DNA from 2 places in the Arthrobacter sp. lap29 genome. Region 2 is predicted to be linked to the other one. Evidence: riboswitches for the same ligand, from Rfam matches in the RefSeq annotation. Region 2 holds a riboswitch; the other holds the start of a gene.
The links. A riboswitch is a leader RNA that binds a small molecule or an ion and turns the genes downstream of it on or off. The one in region 2 is predicted to bind cyclic di-AMP.
Positions count from the first base shown of each region.

Region 1: it holds a riboswitch for cyclic di-AMP, as region 2 does, so the genes downstream of both, RY113_RS09305 (M23 family metallopeptidase) here and RY113_RS07335 (transglycosylase) in region 2, are expected to answer to the same signal.

Region 1 is NZ_JAUCEK010000004.1:366,628-382,501, reverse strand. Features, by position in the region: gene RY113_RS09360 (sulfatase-like hydrolase/transferase) at 1-776, opposite strand, end outside; gene RY113_RS09355 (sugar phosphate isomerase/epimerase) at 892-1,779, shown strand; gene RY113_RS09350 (sulfatase-like hydrolase/transferase) at 1,821-3,248, shown strand; gene RY113_RS09345 (class I SAM-dependent methyltransferase) at 3,280-4,113, opposite strand; gene RY113_RS09340 (DNA repair helicase XPB) at 4,197-5,846, opposite strand; gene RY113_RS09335 (helicase-associated domain-containing protein) at 5,839-7,608, opposite strand; gene RY113_RS09330 (hypothetical protein) at 7,629-7,868, opposite strand; gene RY113_RS09325 (cold-shock protein) at 8,068-8,448, shown strand; gene RY113_RS09320 (DUF3027 domain-containing protein) at 8,460-8,969, shown strand; gene serC (phosphoserine transaminase) at 9,099-10,226, opposite strand; gene RY113_RS09310 (metal-dependent transcriptional regulator) at 10,457-11,152, shown strand; cyclic di-AMP (ydaO/yuaA leader) riboswitch at 11,255-11,516, shown strand; gene RY113_RS09305 (M23 family metallopeptidase) at 11,522-12,331, shown strand; cyclic di-AMP (ydaO/yuaA leader) riboswitch at 12,482-12,683, shown strand; gene RY113_RS09300 (NlpC/P60 family protein) at 12,688-13,485, shown strand; gene RY113_RS09295 (MDR family MFS transporter) at 13,627-15,306, opposite strand; gene RY113_RS09290 (TetR/AcrR family transcriptional regulator) at 15,565-15,874, opposite strand, start outside.
Region 2 is NZ_JAUCEK010000003.1:391,036-406,909, forward strand. Features, by position in the region: gene upp (uracil phosphoribosyltransferase) at 1-406, shown strand, start outside; gene RY113_RS07330 (SUMF1/EgtB/PvdO family nonheme iron enzyme) at 462-1,253, opposite strand; gene RY113_RS07335 (transglycosylase) at 1,220-1,924, opposite strand; cyclic di-AMP (ydaO/yuaA leader) riboswitch at 1,928-2,131, opposite strand; gene RY113_RS07340 (MarR family winged helix-turn-helix transcriptional regulator) at 2,352-2,852, shown strand; gene RY113_RS07345 (MFS transporter) at 2,853-4,127, shown strand; gene RY113_RS07350 (winged helix-turn-helix domain-containing protein) at 4,774-5,610, shown strand; gene RY113_RS07355 (histidine phosphatase family protein) at 5,722-6,243, shown strand; gene RY113_RS07360 (YhgE/Pip domain-containing protein) at 6,261-8,297, opposite strand; gene RY113_RS07365 (ABC transporter ATP-binding protein) at 8,294-9,229, opposite strand; gene RY113_RS07370 (N-acetylmannosamine-6-phosphate 2-epimerase) at 9,456-10,142, opposite strand; gene RY113_RS07375 (ROK family protein) at 10,174-11,106, opposite strand; gene RY113_RS07380 (dihydrodipicolinate synthase family protein) at 11,284-12,213, opposite strand; gene RY113_RS07385 (ATP-binding cassette domain-containing protein) at 12,288-13,115, opposite strand; gene RY113_RS07390 (dipeptide/oligopeptide/nickel ABC transporter permease/ATP-binding protein) at 13,112-15,151, opposite strand; gene RY113_RS07395 (ABC transporter permease) at 15,155-15,874, opposite strand, start outside.

The sequences.
Region 1 (15,874 bases), on a different contig from region 2:
CTAACGGCGGCAAAGTAGCCCACTAGGGCGCCCCGGACGTCCGGTTCCCCGCCAATCGCCACCCCGTTCACGGTAGGCTGCCACGGGTGCGGCTCCTCCTGCGGGCAGCTCTCGAAGGCGCAGTCCGCGTACAGGTCCTCGAACTCTTTGGGGTGCTGGCCCTTCCACGGTTTGTGCGGTGCCGTGTAGTTCACAGCCAGGAAGAACGGCTCCACTTCTCCAGGTCGGGCTGCAGCTGATTCCTGCCGCCGGGCACCTTCCCGTGCCAGGAAGGCGAGGGCGTCCTCGGTGATGGCGTCGGTCAGGTAGGTGGTGGTTTCCTCGCGCTCGCCGTTGCGGTACATGGTGGCGCCGGTATACGGGCTGCCGCCGCCTTCTAGTCCGTACCAGTGCACAAATCCCTTGCGCGGGGCGTCATTGGCGCCCAGATGCCACTTTCCGGACAGTCCCATCCGGTAGCCGTGATCGGCCAACACGTCGGTGAAGATTTCCTGCCCGGCCAGATAATCCGGGGCCCCGGCTCCGACCTCCACTCCGGTGAGGTAGTCGTGGACGCCGTGTCGGGACGGGATCTGCCCCGTCATGAGGCTGGCACGGGCGGGGGAGCAGACGGGGGAGACGGCGAAGAAATTCTCCAATCTGGTGCCGTTGGCGGCCAGGGAATCCAGCACGGGAGTGTGGATGTCATCATTTCCGGCGCAGCCCAGCGCCCACGGGCCTTGATCATCGCTGAGGATGAAAATGATGTTGGGCTTGCTGGCAGGCTGGCCGGTCACGAGTGCTCCTTCAAAGGTGTTTAACCCTTATCAATACCAGTGTTCCGGCAGAGGAATAAAGGAGGACTCAATAGACCGCAAACATTGATGGAAAGCGTTTTCCGCACTAGAGTTAATGGGACTGCCGTTGTTTGCCGATGAAAGGATTGCCATGCCGTTGGCGTTTTCCACCCTGGGGTGTCCCGGGGATTCTCTGGAACAGGTGATTGCCACCGCCCACGCATCGGGGGCAACTGGTGTGGAGCTCCGTGCCGCCGACGGCGAGTTCGTCTTCCCTTCCATGGATGCGGCCGGGCGCGCCCACGTGGCGGGCACCCTCGCCGCTGCCGGGATCACTGTCTTGGCCCTGGCCAGCTACGTCCGGGTCTGTGCCGTCCCCCACGAGGGGGTGGGCGTAAACGATCCGGTGCTCGCGGAACTGTTGGCCGCCGTGGACCTTGCCGCAGATCTGTCCGCCGCACAGGTCAGGGTTTTCCCGGGGGCCGGCGTTGAGCCGTGTGGGCCGGGGGAGGAGCCGTCCGCGGAACTGCTGGCGGCGGATCAGCACGGTGCCGCCCGGCTCAACGCTGCAGCCGCCCATGCCCGGGCCCGTGGCGTGAGCATGCTGTTGGAAACTCACGATTCGCACCCGCGGGCGCAGGATATAGTGCGGATTCTGGCTCATGTTGACGCGGACGCGCCTGTCCAGGTGATTTGGGACCTGATGCACCCGTGGCGCTACGACGAGGCGCCCGCGCGCACTGCCGAGTTGCTCGCGGACTCGCTGGCCTACGCCCAATACAAGGACGGCGTTCGTCAGCAGGGCACCAATGCGGTGAGCCTCACCCTGCCCGGCGCCGGAGAGCTGCCGCTGGCGCAGATGCGGGATCTGGTGGCAGGAATTTTGGCCACCCGCGGTACTACCGAGCCATGGATTTCCCTTGAATGGGAACGTGCCTGGCATCCAACGCTGCCGCCCGTGGCACAGGCATTGGAATCGCTCAAGGCCGTACTGGCTCCGTAACCCTGAACTTGCCCCCTCATTCAACACCTACAGGAGCAGCCATGCCCTCGTCTGTAAGCAAGCCCGTCAGTAAGCGCCAGCCCAACCAGCCGCGCACATCCAGCCAGCCCAACATCATGGTCATCATTTCCGATGATCACGGCTACGCCGACCGCTCCATCCTCGGCGTGCAGAACGATGTTGCTACCCCGCACATGGACCGGCTGGCACGGGAAGGCGCCTCGTACTCCAACGCGTACGTCACGGCGCCCATCTGCTCGCCGTCCAGGGCGGGACTTGCCGCCGGCAGCTACCAGCAGCGATGGGGTGCGCGCTGGTTCACGGACTCAGAAATTGGCCCGGAGAGCGTGCCCACCATCGCCGAGCTGCTGCGCGCGGAGGGGTACACCACCGGCTACTTCGGCAAAGTGCATTACGGCAGCGAACACCACGGCCACCGCGGCACCCCTCCGCAACACGGCTACGACGAATCGTTTTACGGCCTGGCTGGGGAATCCATGGGCCGGCTCAACTACCTGCACCACTCGGAGGAGTCGGTGGCAGAGTACGGCGAGGCCGCATTCCCCATGGCTGTCCAGCCTCTGTGGAACGGCGAAGAACCGCAGGAGCTCGAGGGCTTCCTGACTGACGCCATTGGTGAGCGGACCCGCCAGTTCGTGGCCGAGCACGCGCAGACGCCGTTCCTGGCCACCGTCGCGTTCAACGCCGTCCACAACTTCTGCTGGCAGCTACCCGCCGAGGAGCTGGAGAAGCGCGGGCTGCCCGCCTACGAGGACTGGAACCCCGGCGCCGGTGAGTACATTGACTGGTATGACGGCGCCATCAGTCCGCACCTGGAAAACGGCCGCGCCTACTATTTGGCCCAGCTGGAGCTCATGGATGCCCAAATTGGGCTCATCCTGGACCAACTCGATGAGCTGGGCCTCACCGAGGACACCATCGTCATCTACCTCACTGACAATGGCGGATCCACCTGCAACTACGGTGTGAACCTGCCGCTACGTGGGACAAAGTACACCCTGTGGGAAGGTGGCGTGCGCGTGCCGTTCCTCCTGCGCTGGCCCGGGCACGTGGAGGCCGGCACCACGCTGGCCGGGCTCACGAGTTCCATGGACATCCTGCCCACGGCAATGGCTGCAGCCGGCGCGGACCCGTCCCGCTATGCGTACAGCGACGGCCGCGATCTGCTGGCCACATCCAGTCACGACGCCCTGCATTGGGACTGCGGCTGGCAGTGGTCTGTGCGGCGTGGGGACTGGAAATTGGTGTGGGTTGAGCCCGGCTCGCCCGTCGCGGAGGCCATCAGGGAGGTGGAGCACGCCGAGCCCGGCAGCGGCTTCTTCCTGGCCAACCTGGCTGCGGACCCTGCCGAAACCACCAACCTGTACGACGCCGAACCAGCCCTCGCCGCTGAACTCCTCGCCTTGCACGAGGCTTGGGGGAGACACGTGGGCGGGGCCTGCGTCTAGGACGGGCGAATCTAGTGCTGGAGTGCAGGGTTCAGCCCAGGTGGGCGTATATTTCCACGGGTGCCAAAACCCCTGACCGGAAGGCCGCCAGCAAGTTCACCATGGCGGGCAAATCCACCCCGGCAGGTCCTCCTGAGCTGGTGGCTCTTTCCAGAAACGCAATTCCCGGAGCCAACGGTTTGGCCTCCCTGTCCACAATGAATCCGGTCTGGGACAGGGCGTCGCTATAGGCGAGCGGAGGCTGCATAAAGGAAGTGTCCGCCGTGAGTGCCCACGGCAGCGGATACCCTTCAACGTCCCCGCCCATGAGCATGACATCGTAAATGGCGAAGACACCGCCGGGACGCAGTACCCTGGCCGCCTCGGCAAAGACGGTGTCCTTGTCCTGGATGTTCATCCCCACATGGATCAGGAGAGCCACGTCAAAGCAATCATCGTCGAAGGGCAGTGAGAGGATGCTCCCCTGACTGAACGCCACCTGGTCAGTGAGTCCAGTGCGGGCCGTGAGTGAGCGGGCCAGCTCCACGAATTCCGGGGTGAGGTCCACGCCGTGAACGGTGGCACCGAAGCTGTGGGCTATATGGCGGGATACCCCGCCGGTACCTGACCCCAAATCAAGGACCCGGGTGCTGGCATTGATGCCCGACTGCTGGGCTATGCGCGTGGTTGCGGCTGCCCCACCAATGTGGAGCTGGTCTGCGCCGTGCAGATCGGCTGGGGCAAAGTGCTCGGGGTTCCCGCCGCCGGCCTTAATGATCCCCAGTAACTGTTCCTCTACCTTGCCGCGTCCGTAGTGGGCGGCAACAGACTCCTCGGTGTTCATGGCGTCTCCCTTGGCGCGAGCAAAGTGCGGAGGGCCCCGCATTTTTTGATCCTACTCCGCCGAGTGCCAACCGACACGTGGCAAGTTCGGCGGCCAAGTTAATGCGCCTTCAAAAACTGTAGTCTTTAGCGAATGTCCGCGGCGTCAATGATCCGATAGGCGTAGCCTTGTTCGGCCAGGAAGCGTTGGCGTTTGGCGGCGAACTCGGCATCCACGGTATTGCGGGCCACGAGTGTGTAAAAGCGTGCGGTCCGGCCATCCTTCTTGGGCCGCATGAGCCGGCCCAGGCGTTGCGCCTCTTCCTGCCTGGAACCAAAGGATCCGGAGACTTGAATAGCCACTGAGGCTTCCGGCAGATCGAGGGAAAAATTGGCCACCTTGGAGACCACCAGCACCGAAATAAGGCCCTGCCGGAAGTCCTCAAAGAGCCGTTCGCGTTCTGCCACCTTCGTGTTGCCCTTGATGAGGGGTGCATCCAGCCGTTCCGCCAACTCGTCGAGCTGGTCCAGATACGTGCCCATCACCAGGATTTGTTCCCCGGGATGCGCGGCCACAAGAGCCTGGGCAACAACCGTCTTCGCCGGTGAGGTAGCCGCCAAACGGTACCTCTCGCCGTCGTCCGCTGTGGCATAGGCAAGGTGCTCGGGCCGGGAGAGATCAACACGAACCTCAACACAATCTGCTGGGGCAATATAACCCTGGGCCTCAATTTCCTTCCAGGGGGCGTCAAAGCGCTTGGGGCCGATCAGGGCGAACACCTCGCCCTCGCGGCCATCCTCCCGCACCAAGGTGGCGGTCAACCCCAGACGACGGCGGGCCTGCAGATCCGCGCTCATGCGGAAAATGGGGGCAGGCAGAAGGTGAACTTCGTCGTACACCAACAGTCCCCAGTCATGGTCATTGAGCAGTTCCAGATGCGGGTAGATGCCATTGCGGCGCGTGGTCAGGACCTGGTAGGTGGCGATGGTGACGGGACGGACTTCCTTCACGGCACCTGAGTATTCGCCAATCTCCGACTCCGTCAGTGAGGTGCGTTTGAGCAGTTCCGCTTTCCATTGCCGGGCTGAGACGGTGTTGGTGACAAGGATCAGGACGGTGGTTCCCGATGCCGCCATGGCCGCCGCGCCCACAATGGTTTTGCCGGCACCGCAGGGGAGCACTACAACGCCTGATCCTCCGGCCCAAAAATTCTCCACGGCCCGGCGTTGGTAGGGGCGTAACGTCCACTGTCCCGGCGCCGTGCCGTCCGTCAGCGCTATCAGGTGCGCCGTCCCGTCAACATAGCCGGCAAGGTCTTCGGCGGGCCACCCGGCCTTGAGTAGCAGGGCCTTGAGCTCGCCGCGGGCAGAACCATGCACCACCGCCGTCAGCGGATCAATGCGGCTACCAAGCAGCGCGGCAACCTTTTTGGTGTGGCTGACCTCGGCCAGGATCATCTCATCGTCACTGCGTAGAACCAGCCCGTGCACGGGGTCCTTCTCAAGCCGCAGCCGGCCATACCGGGCCATAGTCTCGGCAATATCCAGCAGCAGCGGGTGCGGCACTGGATAACGGGAGAAGCGCAGGAGGGCGTCCACTACATGCTCGGCGTCGTGACCGGCGGCACGCGCATTCCACAACCCCAGCGGGGTGATCCGGTAACTGTGCACGTGCTCCGGCGCGCGCTCCAGCTCGGCGAAGGTGGCAATGGCGTGGCGAGCCTCGTACGCATCCGGGTGCGCCACCTCCAGCAGAATCGTCTTATCCCCTTGAACAATCAGCGGGCCATCAGCCACGGAGCTCCTCTCCTTCCAGCACGTCCACACTCTGAATTCGGTGAATACTAAAACGCCGGGGCGCGCCGGTGTCAGCCAGGCGGGTGAGCAGCAGCCCACCCGAAAATGAGACTGGCACCGCCGTCACGTGTTCAGTTACGCCTACATTATTGACCGCATGAACCCGTATCTTCAATCCGCAGGCAACAGCTCGGCGCACCCCCTCCAGCACCAGGGCGGGCCCTACCTCACCCTGCCCTGCCTCATTTTTCCCGGCCGTATTTTTCCCTGCCGCCCGTAAGAGTGCCAGCTGTGCTTCCACTTCTTCGAGAAGTACGACGCCGGAGCCTGGCCATGGCGCGTCCCCCACCCAGTGCGGGGGTGCCGGTTGCTGGGGTGCAAAAAGGCATTGTGTGGGAGTTGGCGCCAGCGTTCTTTGCGCCCGGGCCGCTTCCGCAATAAGAAATTCCAATGATGGTGGCACAGTTGTGCTTGAATACCGTTTGAGAAAATTTAGGATGGTTTCGGCGGACATGCCAGCTCCCATGGCAGCGGTCAGGGACAATTCGCTGAAACGGAAGATTCCGGCCGGACCCCGCCCCTCCACAACGCTCACGCACCTCAGTTGTGCCGCGATGTGGGGAAGGAGGGGCCCCGGGGCGATGGCCGTGAGATCGCCTTGAATGACAAAGCGATCAATCGCCGCAGGCAAGAGCTGCGCCACAGCGCTCGCAGCCTGTAACCAATCGTTCCGGGCGGCGGCGTCCCCGGCGCAACTGCAGGCCCCGGCGCCCGTCAGACCCAGCCATTCCAAGTGGGTGAGTAATTCCGGAAGTGCTGCCACCTCCGCCGTTGCTGTACGCGGGTGATTCCACAAATAAGATTCCACGACTGAATTCAGGCTCAGGGCCCCGGCTGAGGTGATCCCGGAGGGCGAGACAGAGGTGGTGGCAGAGCTGGTGACGGCGACCGGGGCACAAGCCGGTCTGCCAGCCACCACTGACAGCAGCCTCGCCCTGCTAGTTAGTGCTGGCTCGCCAGCTGTTGCGGGGGAGCTAAGCCAGGACCGGATCAAGCCCACCCATTGCTCCTGCCGTTCCAGCTCGCTCCACCAAGGGGCTGCCCACCGCCAGTCCCGGGTGGAAGTCTGGAACGTCAACAGCCCTGCCGTGGCGCACAGGTCCAGAAGAAAATGGGTGTGTAGTTCATCCGTTTCCAAGTTTTGGGCCACGAGGCGCACTGTACGTGCCGCGAACTGGCCACTGCGAAGCGCCTGCAATGGTGTGTGCGCAGCGAGGTCCGCGAGCGTATCGACGGATCGTAACAAGGCATCTGCGGCACTTCCCGCCGCGTTCTTGCACACAGCCTCGGTGACCGCACGCACCACAGGTTCGGGCGGAAGAGTTGAGGAGGGCATCTGCGGGTTGGGAACAAGGGCCAGGGGAAGCACATAGGGGGCATGCATGTAGTGCCCGGTCCCGGCGTCGTCCGTCTGGTTATCCGTTTGAAGGAGCAGTAGGCCGCGGGCATAGAGCTCCGGCATAAGGGAAGAGTTGGGGGAAGTCTGAGCATTCCACGGGCCGGTTCCAAGGTGTTGCAGGGCCGGGGCGTTGAGTGCATCGAGGGCGCGGGAAATGCAGGAGGCGGTGGAAAGCCGGGCAGCCAAGGCCGCGAATGTGGGCACCGGCGGGTTCAAGGCATCGGGGCGCAGCAGCAGAAGTTTGCGCAGGGCCGGCTCCGGGCGGTTGGCAAGATCCGCCGCAAACGCCGCCAAGGTGCCCATAGAGCAGCGAGTCAGGCGGGTTAGGAGCGGCGGCGGGCGGCCACTGCGTACAGGACGCTGGTGCCCATCATCAGGAAGGCTGCGGGAAGGGCGAGCATGGCAATCCAGTTGAATCCGGGCCAGGGGAGGCCGCCGGCCCACTTGCTGATAAGAACCACAATGAGGGCGATCAGGGCGATGACAGCCAGCGCCATGGCCGTGTAATTGAAGATCGCCCAGCCGCGGTTCAACCGTTGCGGGGCAGAAAAATGGGGGCTCATAGTCATAACGCTAACAGCGGACAGGTGTGGCACAAAGCCACACGGGTTTCATCAAGGCGGTAACCTAGTACTCAGTAGAGCTGCACAACCCGCCATTGCAGGCACCGCCCGCCAGATTCCCGGGACCGGGAACGGCGTAGAGCAACCGCGCAGGCGCGGAATGCGTTTCACGAATTTCAACTTTTAAGGGGTAAAGCAAGTGCCTATCGGCAAAGTGAAGTGGTACGACAACGAAAAAGGCTTTGGCATCATTGCCGCCGACGACGGCCGCGAGGTGTTTTTGCGCGCGAACGCCCTGCCCGCCGATGCCGGTGACATCAAGCCCGGCATGCGGCTGGAATTTGGTGTGGCGGATGGGCGCAAGGGCGCTCAGGCCATGGCCGCGAAGGTTCTAGACCGCAGCGCCTCCGTGGCGAAGGCCAAGCGGATGCCCGCCCGGGATCTTGCACCCATTGTCCAGGACCTGCTTTCCCTGCTTGAACACTCGGTTGGTTCACTGACCAACGGCAAATATCCTGACGGCGACGCAAGCAAGATTGCTGCTGCGCTGCGCAAGGTTGCCGACAACTTCGACGCGTAACGGTGCCCACCATGACCGAAATTCCCAGCACTACAACCGCCATTCCTGCACCGCTGCCCGGTGTTCCGGCGTGGCGGGTGGGAAAGCCGGACGCTTTCCTTGCGGCCGACGTCGATACTGCGCGCGACGCGGTGTTGACCATTGCCGATGGTGCGTTCATTGGCAAGCATCTGGGTGCCCGCAGTGAAGGTGTTCGCTGCGTGAGCCACTTGTTCGAATCTCTTCAGCCGGGCTATGCCGGGTGGGTGTGGTTCGCTTCCTTGAGCCGGATTGCGCGTGGCAAGTACTCCACTGTCAATGAAGTGGGCATGTTGCCTACAGAGAGCTCTGTATTGGCACCGCCGTGGGTGCCTTGGTCTGATCGGGTTCGCCCGGAGGATCGGCAAGAGGAAGAAGAAGCGGCTGCCGCTCTGGCTGCTGCCCATGGGCCGGCTGGGCACGGGCACGCTGAGCACGGTAGCGATACTCACTCGGAGCACGGCGGCTCAGAAGACGGCGCCTCAGAAGACACAGAAGACTAATTCCCTAACGCCTAGCAAAAGCAGTTAGTACACAGTAGGCACAGTAAAGGCCCCCACCGTTCTCCGGAGGGGGCCTTTACTGTGTTTACTTTGCCTGCTGTGCCTTCGTGGGCTGCTGGCTAATTGCTATTAGATGTTTTCGATGACGAACTCGATGCACTTGATCAATGCTGTGATGTCCTCGGGATCGATGGCTACGAACGTGGCGATGCGCAGCTGGTTGCGGCCCAGCTTGCGGTAGGGCTCGGTGTCCACAATGCCGTTGGCGCGCAGCACCTTGGCCACGGCAGCGGCATCGACGGATTCATCGAAGTCGATGGTCACAATGACGTTGGAGCGGTCCTCGGGGTTCACCACGTACGGGCTGGCCACGGCGGATTCCTCGGCCCAGGTGTACAGGCGTCCGGCGGAATCCGCGGTGCGAGCCGAGGCAAAATCGAGGCCACCGTTGGAGTTGAGCCACTGCACCTGGTTGTTCAAGGTGACAAGTGTGGAAAGCGCAGGCGTGTTGTACGTCTGGTTCAACAGCGAGTTATCAATGGCGGTCTTGAGGTTCAGGAAGTCCGGCACCCAGCGGTCGGAGGCCGCGATGCGGGCGGCACGCTCCAGCGCGGCGGGAGAGAACAGGCCAAGCCACAGCCCGCCGTCGGAGGCGAAGTTCTTCTGCGGGGCGAAGTAGTAAACATCGCTCTCACGCACGTCCACGGCTAGGCCACCGGCTGCGGAGGTCGCATCGATAAGGATCAGCGCACCGTCATCGGCACCGGCCACGCGCTTTACGGGCGCGGCAACACCGGTGGAGGTTTCGTTCTGCGGCCAGGCGTAAGCGTCCACGCCGGCCTCGGCAACAGACACCGGACGCGTGCCGGGCTCGGCCTTGATGATGGAGGAGGCGGCCAGGAACGGGGCGTTGTTGGTGGCGGAGGCAAACTTGGAACCAAACTCACCGAAGGAGAGGTGCTGTGCCTTGTTTTCCACCAGACCAAACGCCGCAACATCCCAGAACGCGGTGGATCCACCCACGCCGAGAATCACCTCGTAATCGTCGGGTGCATTGAAGAACTGCTTCAGGCCGCTGCGGACATCGCCCACAAGGTTCTTCACGGGCGCCTGGCGGTGGGAGGTGCCAAGCAGTGATGTGCCGGCTTCGGAGAGTGCCGCGACCTGCTCGGGACGGACCTTGGAGGGGCCGGCGCCGAAGCGGCCGTCGGCCGGGTGCAGGTTGGCGGGAATGGTGAGGGGCGTGGATTCGCTCACAGCTGGCTCCAAAATTTAAGCGATGGAAGTTTCCTTGGTTGATCAAGGACTCTTGCCAATTCTGCCGTAGAAGTTCGCTGAGCGGAAAAATGAGTGGGAAACGAAAAATATTGTTCAACGGAGAACGGCTGCCAGGGATGGACTGGTTACCAACAGGTATGGTATTCAGGCTAACGTAGAGATGAAAAGACTTTGCTCAATATTCTTGCCCAAAACAGGAGGATGCTGCCGTGGCCGATCTGATTGACACGACTGAAATGTATTTGCGGACCATCCTGGAATTGGAAGAAGAGAGCATTGTGGCTCTACGGGCCCGCATCGCCGAACGCCTTCACCATTCTGGGCCCACAGTCTCCCAGACCATTGGGCGGATGGAACGCGATGGCTTAGTGATCGTCTCCGGTGACAGGCATCTGGAACTGACCACAGCCGGCCGTGAGAAGGCAACCCGTGTCATGCGCAAACACCGTCTGGCGGAGCGGCTTCTCGCGGATGTTATTGGTCTGGACTGGGCTTATGTGCACGAAGAAGCCTGCCGTTGGGAACACGTCATGAGCGAAAGAGTTGAGCAGCGCTTGTTCGACTTGCTAGGCCACCCCAAGGAATCGCCGTACGGAAACCCCATTCCGGGGTTGGAAGAGCTAGGTGGCGAAGTGGCGCCCTTATTTGCTGCCGGATTGGTCACACTCGTTGCTGCCATGGCCGCCTATGCTCCCGAACAGGAAGTGATCATCCACCGGCTGTCCGAAAGGATACAGGTGGAGCCCGAGCTCCTGCTCCAATTGGATGAGGGTGGGCTGCGCCCAGGGGCCCGTATCTCCCTAGCCCAGGTGGGCGAGTACATCTCCGTACGGGTTCCCGGCATTGAAGGCGCCTTGGAATTGCCGCCAGAAGTGGCATCCCACGTGTTCGTCTCCATGGGTTAAGAGATTTTTGACACGGCATTTTCAATAGAACAGGTAACGGAATTGTTACGTTTACCGCTTGTGCCGTATAGTATTTATCTGACGCCGTAATCAAAGCGTTACCGTTCTGCGACACCGAACCTTGCCTTCGCAGCCCGGCCAGTAATCATTTAGGCAAGGGCGGGGGAACCACTTTTGACGGCCCAATAGGCCGTCTTGGGGTGAAGTCCACACTCGAATGCAATACCCGCAACAACCCTGACGCAGCATCCTGTTGGACTGCGCCATGGCTATGCGTGTGCCTAAGGGCGTAGGCCGGATCGAAAGTTACACTCTCTGATCCGAATCCGACAGCTAACTTCGCAGGTGCTTTATGTAGAGAGGTTTTTAGTGTCAGAGGTTAAACAGCGGGGACGCCGTCGCGCGTCATCGCAGGCAACTCATGAGCTCATGTCAGTGCCCGGGAGCCGACGTGAACTGATTGCCGCAGAGCGGGCAGCTGCCCCTTCAGGAATTTCAGTAGCCCAGCTGCTGCGTGCCGGAGCCTCCAGCGGCGCCGGCCAGAAAATGGGTGTTGCCATGGCAGCCACAGGCCTGGTCCTGGCTGTCACGCTTCCCTCAGCCCAAGGTGCGGATGAATTCCCCATGGATGCTGCAGCCGCGGTTTCACTGGAGAGTCCAGTCACAGCCGGCGCTCAGATCCCCATTACTTTTGCTACTCCGGACATTGCCAGCGCCCTGAATCCCGATGGTCAACTGAAGGAAACGCTGAAGGTCAACGCCTCCAACGTGGCCCCTCAGGCGGCCAAGGGAACCCTCTCAGCGCCCCTGAAGCACATTGAGACCACCTCACCCTTCGGAAACCGCATCAGCCCCATCACCGGCCAAATCGGTGAACAGCACACTGGTCAGGACTTTGCCGCCCCGTGCTCCTCCGACGTTTTTGTTGCCGCAGGCGGCGTAGTGACGTTCGCTGGCTGGCACAATTACGGCGGCGGCAACAGGGTTGTTGTGAACCACGGTAACGGTCTGTCCACTTCCTACAACCACATGAGCAGCCTCGGCGTCAAGGTGGGGCAGAAGCTTGAGCGCGGAGACCAGGTAGGCCTCAGCGGAACAACGGGCGCCTCCACAGGCTGCCACCTCCACTTTGAAGTCATTATTGACGATGAAGTTGTCGATCCCATGGGTTGGCTCTAACTCCTCCACAGGCCCTTTTAGTTACGACTTAGTCACAGGACCGTGACCTGAACGTGACATTGGGAAAAATCTGTTGTACCGTCGTAATCGCGCCAACTTTGAATCAAGTCGGCGTCCATGAGTTGATTGCCTAGCTCTGCCACTACTCATGGTCCGTTCGTATCAATCGTCTGGCAGGGGCGGGGGAACCAATAATCGGGATTCGCGTTATTTTTGCGAAACCCTAGGGGTGAAGCCGCGAAGCGTTCAAACACTGAATAGGAAGAAATTCCTTACGTGCGCCAACGTGGAGCGGCCGGGTGACTCCCATCCGAATCCGACAGCTTACCTCGCAGGCTTTGGGAGAGGAATCCTTCTTGGCTTCAAACACTGCCCTTGGGCGCCACCGCGCCGAGGTTGTTAAGACCAGTCCGATCTCCACCCTCACGAAAGCCGTCAGTTTCAATGTCGGTGGGGTTGGTCGTCAGGCCGCTGTAATCGCAGCAGCGTCAGGATTGGTACTGACTTCAGGTATCGCCGCAAACGCTGCAACTCCCACCGTGGAGCGCGCTTCCGACGGTGCTACCACGCTGAACCTGAACACGGAACTTGCTTCCGCGATCACGGCAGCATCCACGGTGAAGATTTCCTTCGCCACCCCCGCTATCACCTCCACCCCGGCTCCTGTAGTAGTTGAAGAGCCGGCAGTTGTAGAGGCCCAGTCCAGCGAAGTTGAAGCAGTAGCAGCACCTGCAGTAGCAGAAGCAGCAACAGCAGCAGCAGCTCCGACGCTTACCGTTGCTAGCCCTGAGCCGGAAGCTCCCAAGGTAGTAGCCAATAGCGGAGTCGGCTCAATCATTGCCAGCGCTGCCTTGGCTCAGCTTGGTGTGGTTCAGGACTGCACCGCGCTGGTCCGCAACGCTCTGTCTGCTGCAGGGATTTCCTGGGTAGGCTGGCCTGGTGACTACCTGAACAAGGGCCGGCTAGTATCCCAGGGCGAAGCCCAGCCCGGCGACTTGATTTACTATGCAGATGGTGGCGTGGGCCTGGCCCACATTGCTGTTTACATTGGCAACGGCCAGGCAGTTCACGGCGGTTACATGGGAAACACCCAGATCGCCGGAGCCAGCATACCGGGAGCCTCGGCACCGGTCTTCATTGCAGTGGGTCACTAAGTAGTACCAGCTTTCGTGCTCAAAGCCCCGTCATTCGACGGGGCTTTGGCATTTAATCCCTCGTCTATCCGGGGAGTACCCGCGGTCCCTGAATATTCGAGCGCTGTGAGCATCCGGCTACCTGGGAAGTATTCCGCGCGTCTAAGCCGGGAGTATGCGATGAACAGTGAGCTCCTGATCCGGCACGTCTAGAGCGTCCGGACCGGCACCCTCCGGACCGGCACCCTCAGCGTCGGCGCCGTGTGCACCCACCCCATCCCTGCCTTGGGCATCCTCGGCGGGTCCGCCATGGTGGATGGAGGTGGCCAGCGGAATTTCCTTGACGAACATTAACAGGATTCCGGCCAGCACAAGTAGCGGCACCATGTAAACATAGATGGGTGTCAGCGCGTCACTGTAGGAGCCGATCACCACGGTGCGCAATTGCTCAGGCAGCGCCCGTACTATAGCCGGTGTCAGAGAGTTGATGCCGGTGCTACCGCTGCCGCCGGACGCGCCAGCCGGGATACGCTCTGTCAGCAGTGTTGCCAGCCTGTGAGCAAAGAGGCTCCCCACCACGGCAGAACCCAGCGAAGCGCCGATCTGGCGGAAGTAGTTGTTGGATGCGGTGGCCATGCCAACCTGCGAGTTGGGGAACTGGTTTTGCACAATCAACACCAGAATCTGCATTGAGGTGCCCAGTCCAATTCCCATAAGGGCCAGGTAGCAGCAGATCAACCAGACCTCCATGGTGGCGGACATGGTGGAGAGCAGTACCAAGGCAATAGCCACAATGAACATGCCCGCAACAGGGAGCCACTTGTACCGCCCGGTGCGGCTGACGATCTGCCCCGACAGGATCGAGGTGACCAGCAAGCCAGCCATCATGGGGATCATGAGGAAGCCTGCCTGGGTGGCATTGGCTCCCGTGACCATCTGCAAGAACGTGGGCATGTAGGCCAGTGTGCCGAACATGGCAATTCCGGTGATGAGCCCGGCCGCCGTCGTTAGGTTAAAGTTGCGGTCCTTGAAGAGGTGCAGTGACATGATGGGATGCTCAGCCCTGCTCTCCACCCAGACGAACAGGCAGGCGGCAAGTACCGTGCCTGCACTCATACCAATGATCTGCGGGGAACCCCAGCTGTACTTGGTGCCGCCCCACGTACTGACCAGTACCAGAAGCGTGGAGGTGATGCCAAGAAGTGCCATGCCAGCCACATCCACACGGACCTTAACCTTTGGATGGGCCGGCAGTCGCAGGAAGAAGATGGCGCAGACAATGGCGAGCAAGCCCAGCGGGATGTTCATCCACAGGCCCCACCGCCAGCCGATCCCGTCGGTGAACCAGCCACCCAGCAGCGGCCCGGCCACCGAGGATAGGGCAAACACGCCACCTAGGATACCCATGTACCGGCCACGTTCACGGGCGGGAACAACATCGGCAATGATGGCTTGAGAGAGCAGCATCAAACCGCCGCCACCGAGGCCCTGAACACCGCGGCCTATGATCAGCCACGTCATGTCAGGTGCCAGACCGCCCACGATCGAACCGAGAATGAACACTGAGATGGCCCCAATGAAGAGGCCTTTACGGCCCATGAGATCGCCCAGTTTGCCGTAAATGGGAAGCATGATGGTGGAGGCCAAAATGTAGATCGTGATGACCCACAGCATCTCGTTGACGCCATTGAGCTCGCCAACAATGGTGGGAAGCGCCGTGCTGAAAATTGTTTGGTCAAGGGAGGCCAACAGCATGGTCAACATCAGTCCTGCGAAAACCAGGAGAATGCTGCGGCGATCCGATGCTGCGGGGGGATTCACAATTTTGGTAGTTGAAGTCATGGCTGATTCCTAGCGGCCGGATGATGTGCAGGAGTTTTTGGGTATCTATTGTCAAAAGTAGTACGACGCCGTGCCGTCGCCTTGGCCGGTCACGCCGGCTTTGCGTTGGGGGCGGTGCTCAAGGGGTGCAGTGCCCCCGGAAGTGAGTGGATCCGGAAGTGCAGTGCGCCCGGAAGTGAGTGGATCCGGAAGTGCAGTGCCCCGGAAGTGCAGGGCGCCTCAGGTGTGGGGCGGGCCAGGCGGCGGGCGCCTGAGTGCTCAGGGCCAGTGTTCGTTGGTGGTGACCCGCTGGATCAGTGCGGAGGTGGTGCGCATGAGTGTTTCCCTAGTCGCGGTGAAATTGCCAGCAACCCATTTTTGCAAGGCAAACCGCAGAGCCCCGGAGGCCAGGGCAACCACCATATGCGCCTCGTCCTCGAGATCCGGGGTGTCCGTGGTGCTGCGCCCCTCGTGCTGGAAACGCTCCAGAACGTACCCCGCAAAGATTTCTTCCATTTCACTGATGCGGGACTTTTCCCTATTTAGCAGCTCGGGTGTTTGGTAGATGAGGCGGTGCCTGCCCTGGAAC
Region 2 (15,874 bases):
CGCCGGGTTGGGGATGCTTGAAGGCATGACCCGCCTGCTGCCCACCGCCGAAGTAGGCTTCCTGGGCATGGCACGCAATGAGGAAACCCTCGAGGCCATTACCTACGCAGAACGCCTGCCCGAGGACCTGACCGGCCGTCAGGTGTACGTGCTGGATCCCATGCTGGCCACCGGCGGCACCTTGATTGAGGCGTTCAAGTTCCTCTTTGACCGCGGCGCCGCGGACATCACCTGCATCTGCCTGCTCGCAGCGCCGGAAGGTCTGGCGAAGCTGGAAGCCGCTCATGGCGGGCGTGACAACGTCCACGTTGTGCTTGCATCCATTGATGAGGGTCTCGATGAGAACTCCTACATTGTGCCGGGCTTGGGCGACGCCGGCGACCGCCTCTACGGCGTGGTGGACTAACTCTCGCCGTTAGCATGCGGCTCACGGCTGTGTGAGAGGACGGGCTGGAGGGACACTAGCGGGATTTTAGCGGTGTCCAGCCCACAGGGCGCGGGCCAGTGATGGCCGCACGTTCTTTGTCTGCGGCTGCGGACCAGCCCTGCGCTAGACATGAGCCCGGTGCGCCCACGGGCCCGCGCGCTACCCGGAATCCCACATCCTCAAGGACCGCATCCGGGGCGCTGCCCCGGCGGACCGAGGCCCGGGCACTCCACGGCGGATCATCCCAACCGGCGCCGCGCAGGCTCCTGTACTCGCCGTAGCGGGCCGTGTCCGCGTAGTCCCAGCACCACTCCCAAGCGTTGCCGATCATGTCAAACAGGCCGTAGTTATTGGGTTTTTTGCCGGCGACTGGTTGCGGCCCCTCAACCGCGTCCAGGGCAGTCCACGCAATCTGGGCCAACTCGCCGTACACCGCGGAGAGCGTCCCGCCACGCGCGGCCCACTCCCATTCCGCCTCGGTGGGCAGGCGGTATCCTTGTGCTGCCACGTCCCACTCGACGCTGCGCCCGCAGATTTCATAGGCCGGGGTGAAGCCGTCTTGCACCGAGGCTGCATTGCAAAAGTCCACGGCCTGAAACCAGGTGAGCCCATGCTGTGGAAGCCCGACGGCGGTTGACGGGGTCCCGCTATGCTCCATCACCTTGTGCCACTGGGCTTGGGTGATCTGCGTGCGGCCCAGAGTGAAGGGCGCCAGGGCCACCTCGCGGTGTGTCCCGGAGCGGGCATTACGTAAGGTGATGGTGCCGCCAGGAATCTCCAGCGTGTGCAGGATTAGTACCAGCCCACGGATTCGGAGTGGCCCCAAGCGCCGCAGGGTGAACCGTACCGGTCCTGGATGTAGCCCATTCCCCAGCGAATCTGAGTTTCATAATTTGTGGACCAATCACTTCCTGCGCTGTCCATCTTGTTGGCAGGCAGCGACTGCGCGATCCCAAAGGCACCGCTGGAGGCGTTTTCGGCGGAGGTGAGCCATTCGGACTCGCGCTGCCACAACTGGCTCAGGCAGCTCATCTGATCTGCTCCCCAGCCGAAGGATGCCAGCTGGGTTGAGGCGAAGGCCCGAGCTGCAGCGGGGTCATCCACGGCGCCGGCACGGGCTGGCGGGGCGGGTGTCTCTTTCGCCACCGGCTTGACCGCTTCCGCTTCGGCTTTGACAGCGGCGGCGATAGGGCCGGACGTGGGGGAGGGCTTTGAGCTGACAGTGATTCCGGAGAAGCTGATAGCTGCGTCGGTAGGAGCGGAGATGGCAGGGGCGCCCTGATCTACGGTTGACGCCAAGCTGCCAATGGAGCTCGCCGCGGCATCATCACTAGATGAATGCGAGGCCACCGAGCCTGCCGCAACAAGTACACCTACGAGCGATGCGGCTGCCACGCACTTGGTGGCAGTGGCGAAGGCCGAGGTGCGCAGGACCGAGGGGCGGCGGCGGCTGGCAGGCTCGGCGCGGCGACGGCCGCGCTGGGGGGTTGAAGACATGGAGGAGCCTCTCTACGCCTGCGAGGTGAGCTGTCGGGAACGGACTAGAGAATCCGGCCGTGCAATGGTCCGTGGCAGCTTTCACTGCTCATAATCGGCTGTTATTGCACTGGCTTAACCCCAAGGGCTTCCAAGTGAGGAAGGCCCGCAAATAATGGGTCCCCCGTCTCTGCCATGGAGAAGTTGGGAAATGGGCGGGGGCAGAGCTCGGCGATCCGTCCATTGATGCCAAGAGCCGATGGTGGCTCAGCGGGCACTTCTGCCAGCGTAACCGAACCGGAACCCTATGTCACATTATGGTAACGACCTTTGTAGCGGGTGAGCCACGTAATATTTACTTAGCAATGCTAAGGATCTAGAGTTGCAAGGAGGATATATGAAACTAGTTTCTAACTAGGCAGATTTGCAATGAGGTAGATGAGCACTGATGGCTAAGACTTCCCAGCACAATACCGCCCCTGACGGCACCATTTTGGACCACACCCCTGATACTGGCCCCTTAGCCGCGGAACTGCGCGTGGCAGTAATGCGTACTTCGAGGCGGATCCGGGCTGAGGCAGCCACCGGGGAACTTAGCCCCGGGCGCTATTCGGTACTTGCCGGACTCATGGGTGCGCCCCGCACTGTGGGAGAACTGGCCGCCCGGGAACAGATTGCGGCCCCGTCCATGACAAGGATCGTCAACGATCTGGTGGTGGCCGGTTTTGTGAGCCGTGGGGAAAACCCGCTGGACAAACGTCAGGTACGTATTAGTATCACCAGCCTTGGAAGTGCGGCCCTGCTGCAGGCACGGTCCATGCGGACTGCGTGGCTGGCGCAGCGGCTAGCGGCGCTTACTCCCGCACAGCAGGCCACGCTCCATGAGGCCTCAATGATTCTGCAAGCTATGAGCGCACCAGAGATGGGCATGCAAGAGGTGAAAGCCTAGATGAACTCCATGTTCCGCGCCCTGAAAGTGCATAACTATAGGCTCTGGGTAACAGGGGCTTTGGTGTCCAATATTGGTACGTGGATGCAGCGTGTTGCCCAAGACTGGTTGGTTCTGACCGTTTTGACCCACAATTCCGGAACGGCTGCCGGCATCACTACGGGCCTACAGTTCCTGCCCATTGTCTTCCTTGGTCCCTACGCCGGGCTGCTCGGTGACCGGGTGAACAAGCGCAAGTTGCTGCTCATCACACAGACAGCCATGGGACTTTGTGCGTTTTTGTTGGGAATGTTGGTTGTTACGGGGGCTGTACAACTGTGGCATGTATATGTACTGGCACTTCTTCTGGGTGTGGCCAGTGCCTTTGACGCACCGTCACGTCAGGCCTTCGTCTCTGAGGTAGTTGGAAAGGACGACATACCCAACGCAGTTGCGCTGAACAGTGCCTCCTTCAACTTAGCTCGGCTGGCAGGCCCCGGCGTTGCCGGTCTGGTCATTGCCCTGGTGGGCACGGGCCCCGCCTTTCTTATCAATGCCGCCAGCTTTGCCGCCGTCATCTTTTCCTTGTGGCGGATGCGTACCGCAGAACTTGTCCCCGCGGTACATGTGCCCCGAGCCAAGGGGCAGATCCGCGAAGGACTGGTCTATATTCGGCAGCGGCCAGATCTTCTGATGATCATGGTCCTAGTATTTTTGGTGGGCACCTTTGGCATGAATTTCCAGATCACCAACGCACTCATGGCCACCACCGTGTTCCACTTGGGACCAGGGGAGTACGGGTTGCTCGGCTCCGTCATGGCGATTGGCACGCTGGGTGCGGCCTTACTGGCGGCCCGGCGAAAGAACATGCGCATGATGTACATAGTTGGCGGTGCTTTGGCCTTCGGTGTCACAGTGGGCATAGCTGCCCTGATGCCGAGCTACGTCCTGTACGCGCTGGCTCTAATCCTCGTGGGGCTGGCCTCATTAACATTCATGAACGCTTGCAACACCACCGTGCAATTGACCACCGATTCTGCCATGCGGGGCCGGGTGCTTGCTGTGTACATGGTGGTCCTTCAAGGTGGGACACCCATTGGGGCACCACTTGTTGGTTGGATTGCCACCGAGTTTGGGGCCCGGTGGTCACTGGGGATGGGGGCCGTTGTGGCGTTCGTGGCGGGCCTGGCCGCACTGTTCTTGATGAACAGGCGCAATAATGTGCGGCTGCGGGATCAATTCAAGAGTTTGCGGCCTGCGTGGATGGTGCGGGGACTGCGCCACACGGCGGGATAGCCAGAGCAATCGGCAATCAGCAATCAGCCGGAGCAATCAGCGAGCAGCAAAAGTAAACAGTGAGCGCCCGGGGTCCTCTAAGTAAACATCTGTTTACCTAGCGTGAAAATCTGGGAGAAAGCTGGGCGGACCGGCCAACTTGCCGAGGGCATCTTAGCCATGCTTTTGAACGCGCTGAATAAATTTATACGAATGAGCATATTGTTCGAACTTATTGATCTCAAAGCACTCAATAATGTTATTTTCTTTGACGCAAAGCGTCATATGGCCACAAAGTGAGAGCAAAGCAACAGTATCGGCTTGATCACAAATTAGAGCACAATCTCACATCGTGGACACTTTGGGGCTATGTTACTTGCAAGTTCCCTTTGTTACGTAGGACACTGGCAAGTGTGAACACCCACTCAGTAAATTCTGCAGCCGCAGCAACTGCCCGCCTCGGATCGACCGGACGGTTTACGCGTGGTTGTCGAATGCAGTCCTAGCTCACATTCCTGGCAGCCATCCCAGCGCACCACGCGTTAGGTACGTGCAGCTAGCCTTGCCCTTGGGTCGGCTCTGGAGACAGGGCTTTTCGGTTCTGTAGGGGCAGAACCACAGGAAGCATTCGCGCCGTCCTCACACGGCCATACACCTAGGTAGTTCAATGTCAGTAGCATCCGGATACGTCCACATCTCTGTCCGCAACGCCGCCAAGGCCGTTGCCCGCAACACCAGCCAAGGTGCTGGATACCGCAGCTCACACCAAGAGCACGCCGGCTACCGCGCCGATACTCCCAGCGCCGCTGCCCGCTTGCGCGCCGTCCCGGCCGCTGACAGCAACCCCATGACGGCGCCCACGCCCGTTATTGCCGGCGGCGAGGCAGATGTGCTCCGCGGCGTCAGCCCCGATAACGTTGCCCGCGGCTTTGTGCTGTACGTGGGCGTGGACGAGGACACGGCCGCCGCTGCGGGAACGTCCTTGGCCAAGCTTGCACAGGACATTCGTGCTTACGCACAAACCCTTGTCCCGCAGGCCCAAAGCTATGCAGCGGTGGCGATTGCGCCGTCGGACGCGGTGGGAACCCCGCTGGACGTGGTCCGTTCCACCTTCGGCGATCCCACAGTGGCCAGCCGCCAGCGTCAGGAACCCGTGCGCACCCCCGCCGCGGAACAGCGCCCCACTGGCGTGTTGATTGACCTGGCCCGCCGGGAAGTACACCTGGACGGCGATACCCTGAACCTCACCTTCAAGGAGTTCGAGCTGCTGAACTACCTTGTGGAAAACGGCACGCGTACCGTAGGCCGCGACGAACTCTTGAGCGGGCTCTGGTCCAACGCCGATGAGGTCCCCAACGAGCGCACCATCGACGTGCACATCCGCCGCCTGCGCTCCAAACTGGGCCGCCTGGCCAACACCGTGCGCACCGTCCGCGGCGAAGGCTACCGCTTCTACGAGCACCCCGAAGTGGTTGTTTGGGCTGCGCCGGAATACTCCATCTAACGCCCATAACTGAAGGCTCTAGTAGCGCTCCTGAACATGCACGACGGCGGATTCCCCACCTGGGCGGGGAATCCGCCGTTGTGCACTTCTAACACTCACTAAACTAGAAGAATGAGCGAACACCACATTAAGCGGCTGATCCTAATGCGCCACGCCAAGGCGGCATTTCCGCTGGGCGTAGAAGACCATGACAGGCCACTGGCCCAACGTGGCCATACCGAGGCGCCCCTGGCTGGCAGATGGCTGATGGAAAACTCGGTGGTCCCGGACTTTATCCTGTGCTCATCAGCGCTGCGCACCCGTCAGACGTGTACCTGGGTGTGCCAGCAGCTCGGCGAGAAGGCACCCACCCCCAAGCTGGAATCGGGCCTCTATGCGGCCGGAGCCACCTCGATGCTTTCGGTCATCAATCACGTGCCAGAAACCGTGGGTACCCTGATGGTGATCAGCCACATGCCAGGTATCCAGTCGCTGGCGCTGCGGTTGGCGTCGCGGGAATCAGACCAGGACGCCTACATGGATCTGGCCTCAGGGTTTCCCACGAGTGCGTTTGCCGTGTTTGAGCACAGTGGCGACTGGGCCACCCTTGACGGTCAGGACGCCACGCTGGTGAACTTTGTGGTGCCGCGTTAGCCACTCTGCCGGGTGGCTCAGGCCTCCATCTCGGGCATGAGGGTTTTCAGTGTCCAGGTCTTCTTCTGGTGGACGGCTGCCCAGGCCATCACGAAACCGAGGACCATGTAGCCCAGTAGGCCCAGGACTATTGGCACCAGCGCTGCAATCTCAGAGCCGTAAATCAAGTGGCGCATGCCCTCCACAACATGGCCCATGGGCAGTACTTGGTGCATGATGTGCAGGGGTTCTGGGGTTGTCTGCCAGGGGAAGGTGCCGCCGGAGGAGACCAGCTGGAGCACCAGCAGGATCAGCACCACGAACTTCCCAGGTGTCCCCAACAGGGCCACGATCCCCTGGATCAGCGCCGTGAAGGCCAGCGAGGCCAGCATGAGCAGGCCCAGGGTGAGCCACGGGTGGCTTGGTTCCAGCCCCAGCCCAAAGTGCACCACGGCGTAGAGCAGCAGCGCCTGTGCGGTGGCCACCGCGGCAAAGGGCAGCCAGCCGCCAATGGCAATCTTCCAGGACGGGGCGTTGGAGGCCAAGGCCCGCACCGTCAGCGGACGCATCACCTGCACCAGCATGAAGGCGCCAATCCACAAGGCAAGCACCAGGAAGAACGGTGCCAGACCTGAGCCGTAGTTGGCCGCCTGGGCCTGGGATACGGAGTCAATGCGGATGGGATCGGCAATGACACCCGCCGCGTTCTCCTTGTCCTTGTCATTGGGGTTAGGAACCGAGCCTGAGCCACTGCGCAATTGCTTGGCCAGTTCGTTGGCCCCTGAGGAGAGTTTGCTGGATCCTGACTTCAGATCACCCGCGCCGGTATCCAGCTTCTTGGCGCCCGCTGCCAGCGCTTCTGCGCCATCTAGGGCCGTGAGCTGACCATCAGCAAGAGTGCCGGCGCCTGTTGAGAGTTCCCCGGCCCCTGCGTGGGCTTGCTCAATAGCCGTGGTGAGCGCCGGCGTAGCGCCTGCCAATTTTTTGGCCCCGTCGGCAACCGCAGCGGCCCCGGTAGCGAGCTTTTGCACATCTTCAGCGCTGGCGGAGAGCTGGTTTTTCAAGTCAGAGATGGCGGGGCTTGTGGCGGCTGTCTCCAGCCGGGTACGGATCGTGCTTGCTTGTTCCTGAGTCAGAGTGCCGTCCGTGACCAGCGAATCGAGCTTGTTGTTGATGGCGGTGTTGACGGCGTCGTCAAGCTTCTCGGCCGATCCAATGGCGCCCTGAACCTTAGAGTTCAAGGCGGCGTTGCCTCCTGAAACTGCTGCCGCACCATCAGAGAGTTGCTGCGTATCATCGGGTAGGGTGGCCGTTTTCGTCTCCAACTGGCCCAGCCCGGTGTTCAGTGCAGAGGCCCCGGCCTGCAGCTGCTTGGTCCCGGCCACCAGGTCCTTTTGTCCAGCTGCCAGCTGCTCGGCTCCCGTGAGGAGATCCGAGGTACCTCCCTTGAGCGTGCCCACCCCGGTGTCCAATGTGGCGGCTCCGTCCGCCAATTGTTGCGCCCCGTCAGCAGCCTTCACAAGCTGCGCATGGATGGTGCCATAGCCGGTGAGAAGGGAGTTGGCGGTCTGTTCGCCTACCTGCTGGGCAACGGAGGCATGAACCTGGGTGGCTACTTTATCCACAATGGAGGTCAGCAAATAGTTGTTGGCGTCATTAGTGGTCACGCTCATCATGGCCTGCGTGGCGGAATCGAAGTTTTCTGGAGACGCCAGATTCGTTGAGAAGTCCTTGGGGATGATCAGGGCAAAAGCGAATTCACCGTCTTTGACCCCATTGTTTGCCTCCTCGGGGGTGGCCACGAGTTGCCAATCGAACTTGTGGTCTTTGATGAGGGTTTGGGCAACTTCTTCGCCTACCCGCAGTTCCTTGCCGTCCTTAGTCACGGCGCCTTCGTCTTGGACCACTACCGCGGCCTGGAGCTGGTCAAGGTTGCCGTACGGATCCCAATTGGCGTACAAATACACGGCCCCATAGAGCAGCGGGACCATCACCATGGCCACAATTGTCAGCTTGGGCAGGATCCCGCCCGTCATGCGCTTGAGTTCGGATAAGGCCAATCGCAGGATGGTCATTTGCTTTCCTCTGGATCGCTAGTGCGCTCAAGCACGACGCCGGACCCTGCCGTGGGCTCAACATCGTCACCCATGCCGGTGGTGGGGAGTGAAACGGTCTCTTCCGAAACGGTGTCTTCCGAAACGGTGTCAGGGAGGCCGGAGGCCGCTTGCGGGCCAGGATCGGAAGGCCGCGAAGACGATTCCAGCCCAACCCCGCCTGTATCCTGCCCGGCCTGATCGTCGGCGTCCTCGCTACCATCCCCATCGGCTTCCCCGTCAGCGACACCGCCGGCAATATCCTCACCGGCAACAGCCGTGGGGCCGTTCCAGTCCGAGGGGATGCTGCCCACCACGGCTACCACGATGAGTGGCCGCAGCGGGGTCTCGGAGCTGGCGTCAGCGCCGCGTCCCAGTTCGCCGGTGGCGAGCCGGGTGAGGAGGGGGAGCCAGGCGTCGGTGTTGGCTGTGTGGCGGTCGGGGGAGTCGATGACCACCAGATCCACGCAGCTGTCCGCAAGGGCGAGCTCGAGTTGGAGGTGCAGGAGCCGTCCGGAGTCAACTTCTTCCACCCATTTATCCAGGATGTCCCGGAAACCGTGTCTAACCAGCCACTCGGTGGGGCGGGTTCGGTCACGGAATTTCAGCGGGACTAGGGCCAGATCTTCCGAGGCGAGGGAGCGGACCGTGAGGTGGTGTTCTGGCGCGTTGACCTCGGGGGCATCGATGATGGCGCTGCGGCGCCGCAGCGTGGCCATGGAGCCCTCATGTCCCATGGCGACGGTGCCGGTGGAGGGTTTTATCCGCCCTGTCAGAGCCAGGGCAAGGGCTGTGCGGCGTGATTGGCCGTCTGCCTGAACCAGGAGCAAATCGCCCCGAAGTGCTTCCAAGGTGGTGGCTGGCAGCAGAGTGTGATGCCGGCCGTCAATATGCAGCTGGTGGGTGGTGAGCATGTGGGGCGCTCCTTTGACAGGGGGGTGAGCTGGATAAAAATATCAGAACCGACTAGTCAGTGCAAAATTTTGTGGGATGCTCACATGTCACTGTTCCATATGAAGCGCTTCTCAGGTTCCCTCTGACGGGTCAAGATGGCAGGCGCCGATGCGCTCCGGCACGCCACGCAGAAGGCCCCCTCCGCCGTCGTAAATGACGGGCAGAAGGGGCCTGCGGCGGGAAACCCTAGGCGTCCAGTGCTGCCTTGAACCATCCGGTGATGGAGGATGGGTGCGTAATGGCCGTGCCCACCACTACGGCAAAGGCGCCGGCATCCATGGCTGCGCGGGCCTGGGCGGGGGAGTGGATGCGGCCTTCAGCGATGAGCGGGGCCCCCAAGTTGGCGGCGGCAATCTGGGCGATCAGCTCCAGGTCCGGGCCGTCAGTTTTGGGCCGATCATCGGTGTATCCGGCCAAAGTGGTGCCGATCAAATCCGCCCCAGCCTCGGCCGCGGCAACGGCATCTTCGAAGGAACCACAATCTGCCATGACCAGGGAGTTCGAGTTCGAGTGCACGCCCGCAATTGTCTCTTCAAGGCTCAGGCCGTCAGGACGGGGCCGGCGGGTTCCGTCAATGGCCACAATGTGCGCACCGGCGCTGGCACAGGCGAGAGCATGGCGCAGCGTGGGGGTGATGAAGACGCCGTCGTGCCCGTCTTTCCAGAGCCCAATCACGGGAACTTCCACGGCGGCCCGGGTGAACTGGATGTCCGCAATGCCCTGGACCCGGATGGCCGCAGCGCCTCCGGTCACGGCTGACGCCGCCACCTGGGCCATGGTGCGAGGATCGCGCATGGGTTCGCCCGGGTACGCCTGGGCGGACACTACAAGCTGCCCGGCAAGGGCATCAAAGTTGGTCAATTTCAGTGTCATCGTGACTCCTAGAAAAGCTGAAAAAAATAATTTAGTGGTCAAGGACCAAGGATGCTGCGCCCACAATGGCGGCCGTGTTTCCAAGGCTCGCACGCACCACGGGCACCTGGGACAGCGGCGCCAGAAGTTCAGCACGCAAAGCCGTTTCCATACCAGCCCACCACAGCTCGCCGGCGTCCGCCAGTCCTCCGGAGACAACAACCACTGCTGGATCCAAAATGTTGATCAATCCACCCACTGCTTGCCCTGCTGCCGTGGCAGCTTTGGCGATGACACTCAATGCCAGATGGTCCCCTGCTCGGGCTGACTCAAATACGGCCCGGGTGTCCGCCAGTGTGGCACTTCCGCCATCGCGGCGGTAGGCGGCGTGGATGGCCGGGCCTGAAGCAATGGCTTCCACGTGGCCCACGTGGCCGCAGGAACACGGTAACGGGGTGCCGCGGTGGACCGCCAATGGTGAGGCGAAGTGCCCCATGTGGCCACCCACAAAGTGTTCGCCAAGAACGGGCTGGCCGTTAATGACAAAGCTGCCGCCTACGCCCGTTCCAAAAGCGACCATGAGTGCGGTGGCCGCGCCTGCGCCGGCCCCGTGGCCGGCCTCGCCCAGTGCGTGGGCATGCACATCATTGACCACGGCGCAGGGCAGTCCCAGCCGCTGCGTCAGCCCCGCCGCGATAGCGGTTCCACTCCACCCCAGAATGGCGTCGGTGGCCGAGATGACGGTGCCTTCGGCGGCGTTGATGACACCGGCAGAACCCACACCCACGGCCTCGACAACAGCGCCTTTGGCGGCTGCGCTGGTCACGAGGGAACGGACCAGCGCGGCGGTGGCATCCAAGATGGCCTCGCCACCATCGCGGTTCAGGGTGGGAATTTGCTCCGTGAGCAGGACCGAGCCGTCACTTGCCACAACGCCGGCAGCTGTTTTGGTTCCGCCTAGGTCAACGCCAACTACGTACCGCATGTAAATTCCTTCAAAGTAAAAAACCTAGCAACTAACCCGCAGTAGTGGTTGAAAAGCGACGAAATCGGCGCTTTTTCAACCACTACTGCGGGTCAATTGCAAATAAAGTACCTCGTTCCTGGGCCCACGCCCGCGAGGGGCCCCGGCCGAGGAACGAGGTTGGGGAGCGGGTGGGGACTAGATCAGGCCCGTGCGCTCCAGGATGACCTTGATCGCTGCGGTTTCATCCGCATCCAGGGGCAGCATGGGAGCGGACATGACGTTGGTCTTGATGACGCCCATGAGCATCAGTGCGGTCTTGAACGCGCCCAAGCCGGCGGCGTTGCCGGATACGCGGCCAGCCTTCGGGGTGTAGACGATGTTGAAGACGTCGGCAATGCGGTCCTGCTCTGCAGCAGCACCGGCCCAGTCGCCTGCGACAGTGAGGTCGTACAGGCGGCGGTAGGCGGCCGGGTCAACGTTACCCAGGCCGGGAACTATGCCCTGGGCACCGCCCAGCATAGCGCCGTCAACAACTACTTCGTGGCCGGTGAAGATGTCAAAGTTGGGGATGTCGCGTGCGGCGATCAGCAGCTGGCGGAAGGAGACGTCATCGCCTGAGGAGTCCTTGACGCCGGCAATGATGCCTTCGCGACCCAGCTCCACGAGCAGGTCTGTGGGCATCTTGAAGTGGGTGCGCACGGGAACGTCATAGGCGAAGACGGGGACGTCCACGGACGCGGCGATGGCACGGAAGTGGCGGCCGTTTTCCTCGGCGTTGCTGATGGCGTAGTACTGGCTGGTGGCGACGATTGCGTTGGCGCCGAGGGACACCATGCGAGCGGCTTCTTCGATCACGCGGTTGGTGGTCTGCTCAACGGCGCCCACCAGCAGCGGGACCTGTCCGGCGTTGACGCCGGCAATGGTGGTCAGCACGGTATCGCGCTCAGCGTTGGTCAGGTGGGTGACCTCGCCTGAGGAGCCGTTGACAAATAGGCCGCTCACGCCGCCGTCCAGCAGGTGGCGGGTCAGGTTTTCCAGCGAGGGGACGTCAATGGCGCCTTCAGCTGTGCGGGGGGTGCAGACGGGCGGGATGACGCCCTGGAAACGGGATGCGACGGTAGTCACGTGAATTGCTCCAAAATTGTATTGATTGAGTGGAAAATTTGGGGGGGACCGCGCCCAATCGGGCGTGGGTGGGGTTAGAGGTGCAGCAGCGACGGCGCGGCGCCGAGGAGCTTCTTCGTGTAGTCGTTGCTCGGGTTGTCAAAGATTTGCTCCGCGGAGCCCTCTTCAACAATCTGGCCGTAGTACATGACGGCAATGCGGTCTGAAACGTAGCGCACTGTCTGGATGTCATGGCTGATAAAAACCATGCCCAGGTTCAGTTCCTTCTTCAGGTCAGAGAGCAAGTTCAGTACCTGTGCACGGACGGAAACATCCAGTGCGGAGGTGGGCTCGTCCGCCACCATGATGTCCGGGCCAAGCGCCAGTGCGCGGGCAATGGCCACACGCTGGCGTTGTCCACCGGAAACCTGCGACGGCGTGACCTCGGCTGCCGATTGCGGCAAGCCAACCAGGGCCAGCAGCTCGTGGACCTTGGCCAAACGGGAAGCGCCATTACCGATCCCGTGAATCACCAAGGGATCGAGCAGGATGTCCTGGATGGTCATACGGGGGTTCAACGCTGTTGACGGGTCCTGGAAGACCACGGAAACAGAACGGCCAAACTCCTTGCGCATGGCGGCGTTGCGCTTGATGGCGGGCTTTCCGTGGAACAGCACCTCACCGGAGGTGGGGGTCTGTAGCCCAACAAGAACCGAGGCCAGAGTGGACTTGCCACAACCGGACTCACCCACAATGCCCACGGTTTCACCACGGCTGATGGAGAAGTTCACACCATTGACAGCCTTGACGTAGCTCGGCTTGAACAGGCCACCGGAACGCGTCCGGTGGTGGACGTGCAAGTCCTTCAGTTCAATGACAGGGGTAGCGCCGCTGACGGTATTCGATGCTGCTTGCTTGCTCATGAGGCACCTTCCGTATCTGCCCCAGCGGAAACGCTCTGGGCATCTTCGAGCTTGTGGCTGGCCCAGAAGTGATCGCTTCTCTCACCGGCACGGGTGAGGGAGACAAAGGAGAGCTTCTGTGCCGGATCAGCGTCGGGACGCTGGGAACGGCTGGCAAACCGGTCACCGTTGGCAAACTCGCGGGGCGAGGGAACCGTACCGGGGATCTGGTGCAGCCGGACGGCGTCGGACTCAATGGAGAGAACTGCACCCAGCAGGCCACGGGTGTATTCGTGGGTGGGATGTGCCAGCAGCTCGGAAGCCTGCGCGGATTCCACTACCTGGCCGGCGTACATGACGGTGATCTTGTGAGCCAGTGAGGCCACCAGGGCAAGGTCATGGCTGACGAACACCATGGCGAAACCAAGCTGCTCACGCAGTTCGTTCAACAGGTCAACAACCTGCTTCTGAACCGTGACGTCCAAGGCGGTGGTGGGCTCATCTGCCACCACAATCTTGGGCGAGCGGGACAACGCCATGGCGATCAGTACGCGCTGGCGCTGGCCGCCGGAAAGCTCGTGCGGGTAGCTCTTGAGAGTACGTACGGGATCCAGCTTGACCAGTTCCAGCAGTTCCGCCGGGGTTTTGCGACCGTTGCGGCGGGTCAGCTGCAGCATCTGGTCCTTGATCAGCATGGACGGGTTCAAGGAGCTCAACGCGTCCTGGTAGACCATGGCGATCTGCTCGCCGCGCAGGCCGTCATAGGCCTTGGCTGAGCTGTGCTTGGTGACGGGATCCAGCAGTTCCTTCCCATCAAATTTGATGGAGCCGGTGACTTCGGCAGTCTTGGGAAGCAATCCCATGATGGCCAGTGAGGTGATGGACTTGCCACAACCTGATTCGCCCACCAGGCCCATGGTTTCGCCTTCACGGACAGTGAAGGAAACATTATCCACAATGGCTGTTCTATCGAAGCGGCCGGGGAAGCGGATGGAAAGGTTGGTGACTTCAAGGATCACCCGGGCGTCCGGGGCAACCTGGGGAAGGCGATCCCCACGGGTCAATTCCACGGCTTGGAGCCGCAGGAGCTCTACATCCAGGGCGGCGAAGGGGTCCTCGATGGCGGCGCGTGCAGCAGCATCAGCCTTGGCTAGCTCAAGAGCGGCAGCACCGGAACCGTCGTCGTCCTTGACCGGGGCGGCCTTCTTGAAGCGCGGGTTGACCATGGCGTCGGTGAGGCCTTCGGCCAAGATGTTCAAGGAAAGCACAGTCAACAAGATGACAAGACCGGCGAAGGTGGTTGCCCACCAGCCACCCGAGAGCACCAAGTTGCGGCCGTAGGAGATCACGTTGCCCCAGCTGGGATCGGGATCTTGGATACCAGCACCCAGGAAGGACAAGGAGGCTTCCAAGATGATGGCGTCGGCAACCATGATTGTTGCGAACACCAGCACCGGGGCGGCAGTGTTACGCACAATGTGCTTGAGCAGAATATATGCACGGCCTGCGCCAATGACGCGCTCGGCACGGACGTAGTCCTCACCGTATTGGGACAAGACGTTGGCACGCACCACACGGGCAATCTGCGGTGTGTAGATGATGGCGATGGCAATGATGATGGTGGGCACGGAGTTACCGAACGCGGTCAGCAAAACGGCGGCCAGGGCAATGCCGGGGAATGCCATGAGGATGTCCATGACGCGCATGATGACCTCATTGACAGCCTTGGAGGACGTTGCTGCCAAGGAACCAAGCGTTGCGCCAACAATGACAGCCAACGCCACAGAGCCAAGGCCAATCATCAAGGATGCCTGGGCGCCGTACATCAGGCGGGACAGGACGTCGCGGCCAATACGGTCGGTACCAAACCAGTGGATGGCGTTGGGTGCCTGGGCCGGATCACCGGTCTCGAGCGGATCATGCGGGGCGATCCACGGCGCGAAGATGGCCACAAGGGCAATAAAAATCAGGAACAGCAAGGCCAATTTGGAGCCCAGTGTCAGGGCCTTGAAGCGCAGACCTGGCGCGCTTAACCGTTCGGCAAGTTTGCTACGCATGGCTTAGACCGTCCTGATTCGGGGGTTGATGAGCAGGTAAAGGAGATCCACCAGGATGTTCACAATCACGAAGGTCACCGCAATGACCAGGACCACGCCCTGGACCAGGTTCGTGTCGGAGTTGGTGATGCCGTTGAGGATCTGCTGACCCATACCCGGCAGGGAGAAGATCATTTCAATCACGACGGCGCCGCCGAGAAGGTAGCCAATGCGCAGGCCCAACACGGTCACCGGGGTGACAAGGGCGTTGCGCAGGACGTTCTTGGAAACGACCGTGGTGTACGGGACGCCGTTGCCAATAGCCGTCCGGACGTAGTCACGGTCCAGCTCCTCAACCATGGAGGTGCGGACAACACGGATCAACGATGCCGAAACGGGGATTGCCAGGGCAAGTGCAGGAAGGGTCATGGAGCTGAGCCAGCCCATGAAGCCTTCGCTCGGATCTGCGAGCCCGCCGGAGGGGAACCAGGAGTTATCGCCAAGGGCAAACCACTGGATGAGCAAGATGCCCAACCAGAAAGACGGGGTGGCGATGGCTGCCACGGAGAAGACGCGGATAACTTGGTCCACCCACTTGTCGCGGTACAGGGCCGCGAGAACACCGAAGACAAGGGAGATGACGATGGCGATCAGGACGCCAAGGAACGTCAGCTGCAAGGTCACGGGGAAGGCGCTGGCAATGACCTCAGTGATCGGCTTTGCCGGCGGCAGGGTGTCACCGAA